DNA from 2 places in the Idiomarina sp. 017G genome. Region 1 is predicted to be linked to the other one. Evidence: predicted binding sites of a transcription regulator. Region 1 holds the regulator's gene; the other holds the start of a gene.

Region 1 (3,138 bases):
GCTACTTACAGCCAGACGCTGGACGACGGCAATGAAATTAACGCTGAAGCAAAAAAAATCACCTATTTTCAGTCGGAACAGCGACTGGAGCTTAGTGGCGACGCTCGCATCTCTCAAGGTAGCAGTAGCTCAAGCGGCAGTTTGATTACTTATGATTTGAATAAACAAACGGTAACGGCAAGCAGTTCAGGTGAAGAAGACAGCCGTGTTATCACTATTTTTACACCTAAACCAAAAACCGATACCGACGAAAAAAATAACGAGAACCCTTAATATGGCAACTTTACGAGTCAAACATTTAGCCAAAAGCTACAAAAGCCGACAAGTCGTTAAAGACGTTAGCTTGGAAGTAAGTCAGGGGCAGGTTATTGGTTTACTGGGCCCCAACGGTGCAGGTAAAACCACAACCTTCTATATGATAGTCGGTTTGGTTAATAGCGATAAAGGTCAAATTCTGCTGGATGACAATGACCTTACCTTACTGCCAATGCATGAACGGGCACGCCGGGGTATTGGGTATTTGCCACAAGAGGCGTCCATTTTTCGCAAATTGACCGTGCGCGATAATCTGATGGCTATTCTGGAAACTCGTAAAGAACTGTCAACCAACGAGCGTGAAGAACAGCTTGATGCTTTGCTCGAAGAGTTTCATATAGGCCACATAGCAAACAGTCAGGGCATGAGTCTGTCCGGCGGTGAACGTCGTCGGGTTGAAATTGCCCGAGCCTTAGCCGCAGAACCTACGTTTATTTTGCTGGACGAGCCTTTTGCCGGAGTTGACCCTATTTCGGTTATTGATATTAAAAAGATTGTTGAACATTTAAAGCAACGTGGTATTGGTGTACTTATTACTGATCACAACGTTCGCGAGACATTGTCTGTTTGTGAACACGCTTATATTGTCAGTCATGGTGAGCTTATTGCCAGTGGGGATGCAGAAAGTATATTATCGAATCAACAGGTTAGAGACGTTTACCTCGGTGAGCAGTTCACCCTATAACGTGATACCGGGACAGTCATTATGAAGCAAAGTCTGCAGCTAAAAATTGGTCAGCACCTGACCATGACGCCACAACTCCAACAGGCTATCCGCCTGCTGCAGCTTTCCTCGCTCGATCTTCAGTCAGAAATTCAGGATGCATTAGACAGCAACCCGCTGCTGGAGGTTGAAGGTGAAACGAGTAACGACGCGGACCAACCCGAAACTCGCAATATTGAAGAAAGAGACGACAGCCAACGGGAAACATCCGACGTTATAAAAACCCAGGAAATGCCTGACGAACTGCCGGTCGACAGCAGTTGGGACGACACCTACTCCAGTCATACCCCGGCCAACGGTGCAGCCTCTTCAGGTAAATCCTTTGACGGCGATTTTGAAGTCTATCAAGGCTCTACCAGCGAGTCTTTGCAGGATCACCTGCTTTGGCAAATGCAACTTTCTCATTTTTCGGAAGAAGACACCGCCATAGCTGAAGCCATTATTGAAGCCATAGACGACAATGGCTATCTAATGGTTGATGTTAATGAAATTATCGAAGCTGTGCGCCTACCCGAAGTTGAGGCAGAAGAAGTCTGCATGGTGCTTAAGCGTATTCAGCATTTCGACCCAATAGGTGTCGGCGCACGCAGCGTCAGTGAATGCCTTGCCATTCAATTACGTCAACTAAGCGACGACACTGAATACAAGCAGGTTGCTCTATGCTTAGTGACTGAACATATGGACTTACTTGGCAGTCGCGATTTTCGCACCATTCAGCGTAAACTGAAGCTATCGGAAGACGATTTACGTCAGACTATGCGATTAATTCAACAGTTGCACCCGCACCCGGGGGAGCAAGTTGCGCAGCAACCCGTTGAATATGTTATTCCCGATGTGGCCGTTACTAAAAAAAATGGTCGTTGGATGGTCGAATTAAACCCGGATAGCGTACCTAAACTAAAAGTGAACGAAGAATACGCGGCCTTGAGTAAAGCAACAAAGTCAGTAGCCGACAGCCAGTACATAAAAAACCATACGCAAGAAGCGCGCTGGTTCATAAAAAGCCTGGAGAGCAGAAACGATACGCTGCTGAAAGTGGCCAATTGCATAGTACAACGCCAACAGGGCTTTTTTGAGCATGGTGAAGAAGCTATGAAGCCAATGGTTCTGAACGATGTTGCAGAAGCCGTGGATATGCATGAAAGTACGATTTCACGCGTAACGACACAAAAATACTTACACTGCCCAAGTGGCGTATTTGAGTTGAAATATTTTTTCTCAAGTCATGTCAGTACAGAGGGCGGTGGCGAGTGTTCAAGCACGGCAATACGTGCTTTAATTAAGAAGATGGTCGCTGCTGAAAATCGCAGTAAACCGTTAAGTGACAGTAAGATTGCTGAACTGATAGCCGAACAAGGTATCCAAGTAGCAAGAAGGACAATTGCGAAGTATCGGGAATCGTTAAACATTCCATCATCGAGCCAACGCAAAAGTCTTTTGTAACTTTGTTAACTGCAGAAGGAAGACGTTATGCAAATTAATTTGACCGGTCATCACATCGATATTACCGAAGCTCTGCGTGACTACGTGGACACAAAATTTGCCAAGCTGGAAAGACATTTTGACCATATAACTAATGTTCACGTCATCCTAAATGTTGAAAAAACGATTCAAAAAGCGGAAGCTACGCTGCACGTGAATGGCGGTGAGCTTTTCGCCGACGCAAAACACGAAGATATGTACGCGGCCATCGACGGTTTAATTAATAAACTGGACCGTCAGGTGATTAAACACAAAGAGAAAATGAAACAACATTAATCCATGCAACTGAGTGAATTGTTAAGCCCCGACTGCACCAAGTGTGCAGTCGAGGGCGCAAGTAAAAAGCGACTACTTGAAACCATTAGTCAAATCGTAGCCCCTAAGCTGTCTGGCATTACCCGTCATGACATTTTTGAGAGCCTGTTAAACCGTGAGCGTTTAGGCAGTACGGGAATTGGCTTAGGTATCGCAATTCCTCATGGCCGCTTACCTAATGCGAATCATCCGGTAGCGGTATTACTGACCTTAGACGAACCTATCGAATTCGATTCTATTGACAACCAGCCTGTCGATATTATCTTCGCGCTTCTGGTGCCGGAGTCAGAGCACGAGAACCA
Region 2 (3,138 bases), on a different contig from region 1:
ATACGCTTACCGCCGAGTTAAAAGCTGACCCAGATTTACGTGATATCCATGTTATTTTGCATACATCATTGAGTGGTGTATTCAATCAGGCTATGGTGAAGAAAGTGGGCGCCGATGACTTTATTGCTAAGTTTCATCCCGATGAACTGGCGACCGCCGTACAAAAATGGCTTAATACAGAAGTTATTGCGTAGCCTGATGCTATTGCATCAGGTGCGATATTCGACCTGACGTGAACGTCAGGCTACGGTCTCGTAGCAAACTTAGGTGCCGGGTAAGAATATTGAACCTGACGTTAAACGTCAGGCTACGAAACGAATGAAACTGAAACGGAAGTTGTTTATATAACGTGATAAATCGCGAATTAAGTTTATCGGAGTATCAGGAATTTCGTCAGTTCCTTGAGCATCAATGCGGTATCGTGTTGGGTGAGAGTAAACTGTATCTGGTGAAGAGTCGGTTAGGCCCTTTAATGGGCCGGTTTAATATCGATTCGCTGGCGGAGCTTGTAAAACGTTCAATGAAGCTAAGTGAACGGGCTTTGCGGGCGGCTGTTATTGATGCCATGACAACCAACGAAACCTTATGGTTTCGTGACACTTACCCGTTTGAAATTTTGAATGACCGTATTCTCCCTGAATATAAAAATCACGCCGGGCCTTTAAAGATTTGGTCTGCCGCCTGTTCCTCGGGGCAGGAGCCTTATTCTATTGCCATGACGTACTTAGAGTATAAGGCGAAGAACCCGGGTGGGCTAAGAGCTGGCATAAAAGTAACAGCAACCGATATTTCCAATAAGGTACTCGAGCAGTGTGCCATTGGCGAGTACGATAGCCTGGCACTTGCGCGTGGTTTGTCGGCTGAACGGCGAAAGAAGTTTTTTACGGACGCCGAAACGAAAGCCGGCTCCATGAGAGTAAAAGACGAGCTTAAACAGTTTATTCATTTCCGTCATTTGAACTTGCTGGACAGCTATTCTCTGCTGGGCAAATTTGATGTTATTTTTTGCCGCAATGTCCTTATTTACTTTGCCCCTGAAGTAAAGCGGAAAATTATTGCCCAATTCCGGCAATCGCTGAACCCCGGCGGTTATCTTTTCCTTGGTGCTTCTGAGTCTATTTCCGGACTTACTGAGGATTTTGAGATGATCCGCTGCCAGCCAGGTATCATTTACCGAAGAAAATAGTTTCCTACAGGAAATATCCGCCTGAAAAAGTAATAACCCCTCTTTAAATTGGCACACTTCCTGCATTGTCTTCACTATCGAACACTGTGGAGACAAAAATATGGCACTTTCCATGGACAAGCTTATGGGAATACAGCAACACACGCTGGGTGTACGCACTCAGCGGGCGGAGCTTATTGCCAACAATATTGCCAATGCCGATACCCCCGGCTATAAAGCCAAAGGCCTGGACTTCCAGCAAGCGTTGCAGCAAGCGCAACGCGGTATGGAAAACCACAAAATGGCGCGTACTCACGAACAGCATTTCAGCGTTGAAGTAAAACCCCAGGGAACCGAGAAGTTCCGCACTCCATCTCAACCGGATACCGGCGACGGCAACACCGTTGATGTGCAGTTGGAACAAAACTTGTATGCCCAAAATGCATTGGAGTATGAAATGACCATGAACTTTCTTGACGGCCGCATCAGCGGTGTGAAGAAAGCCCTGGGCGGACAAGGGAGATAATAAGTCATGAGTCTGTTTAATATTTTTAATGTGACCGGTTCTGCCATGAGTGCGCAGTCTGTACGGCTGAATACAACGGCCAGTAACCTGGCAAACGCTAACTCAATTAGCAGCAGTATTGATGAAACTTACAGAGCCAGAAACCCAGTTTTTGCGACCGCGTTAGCCGATGCCAGCGGCAATTACAAGGGCAACAGCCTGACGAACCAGACTCAGGCGGGTCAGGAAGCGGGTGTTAAAGTTATGGGAATAGTGGAAAGCCAGGACCCACTGCAAATTGAATATGCACCAAACCATCCCATGGCGGACGAAAGCGGTTATATCTACCGCCCCAACGTCAACACCATGGAAGAGATGGCCAATATGATTTCGGCTTCGCGTTCCTACCAGACCAACGTGCAGGTAGCGGACACTGCCAAAACAATGACACAGCGTTTATTACGTCTGGGTCAAGGATAAGCAGGAGATAACAAATGGAAGGCGTAAGCAGTAATTCCTATATAGATGATATGAAATGGAAGAAGGAAGACGATGCCAGATATGCTGATCCAGATGAGCGGAGCAAGCTTGAGCAGGAAGATTTTTTCAGGCTGTTAACCGAGCAGCTTAGCATGCAGGACCCGTCTAAGCCGGTCGAAAATGACCAGATGATTGCTCAGATGACCAACTTTACTATGGCAGAGGGAATAACCGGGCTTTCAGAGCGTTTTGACCAGTTCGCCAGTGATATGACGTCAAATCAGGCGTTGCAAGCGTCAACTATGGTCGGGCGTAAAGTGTTGGTACCGACTGACCAGGCTAACCTGGAAACCGGAGCCGGCGTAACAGGCATGATTGCAACCCCCCAGTCTGCACAAAACGTGAAGATTAATATCAAGGACTCAACCGGTGCTACGGTCAAGACCATTGAGATTGGCGATATGCCCCAGGGCACGAAAGAGTTTGAGTGGGATGGAAAAATGGCTAACGGCGACGAAGCGCCTGCTGGTAATTATTCGTTCTCGGTGAATGCTCAAGTTGGTGGCAAAACTGAAGAATTGCCTATACAGATGCACGCTCGTGTACAAAGTGTCAGCACCGGCGGTGACCGCGGTGTGGTTTTGAATCTTAAAGGATTAGGTGGCATCAAGCTTTCTGATGTAACTGAAATTAGCTAACAAGAGAGGTGACTTATGTCATTTAAAATTGCACTCAGCGGTATCAACGCATCTCAGAAAGATCTAGATGTAACCGCTAATAATATTTCAAACGTAAAAACGTCCGGCTTTAAACAGTCGCGTGCGGAATTCGCTGACGTTTATGCGACCAGTATTTTCAACGCCGGTAATACGAAAGTGGGTGACGGTGTTTTGACGTCATCAGTGGCTCAGCAGTTTAGTCAGGGCACATTAGAGTTCACGGAAAACTCGCTGGATATGGCGATTTCAGGCAACGGCTTTTTTGCCAC

Evidence for each region. The regulator sigma-54, encoded in region 1, starts transcription at its own class of promoters, with help from an activator protein. The targets are predictions, from matches to a motif close to GTTGGCACGNNNNTNGNNT.
Region 2: a site for sigma-54 is predicted at 1,234-1,252, ahead of flgB (flagellar basal body rod protein FlgB). Genes of this name have one in related genera too.

Annotation. Positions count from the first base shown of each region.
Region 1 is NZ_SNWT01000006.1:95,684-98,821, reverse strand. Features, by position in the region: gene lptA (lipopolysaccharide transport periplasmic protein LptA) at 1-273, shown strand, start outside; gene lptB (LPS export ABC transporter ATP-binding protein) at 275-1,000, shown strand; gene DEU30_RS09220 (RNA polymerase factor sigma-54) at 1,022-2,482, shown strand; gene hpf (ribosome hibernation promoting factor) at 2,510-2,797, shown strand; gene ptsN (PTS IIA-like nitrogen regulatory protein PtsN) at 2,801-3,138, shown strand, end outside.
Region 2 is NZ_SNWT01000001.1:31,347-34,484, forward strand. Features, by position in the region: gene DEU30_RS00150 (chemotaxis protein CheV) at 1-194, shown strand, start outside; gene DEU30_RS00155 (protein-glutamate O-methyltransferase CheR) at 350-1,186, shown strand; gene flgB (flagellar basal body rod protein FlgB) at 1,287-1,691, shown strand; gene flgC (flagellar basal body rod protein FlgC) at 1,698-2,150, shown strand; gene flgD (flagellar hook assembly protein FlgD) at 2,165-2,848, shown strand; gene flgE (flagellar hook protein FlgE) at 2,864-3,138, shown strand, end outside.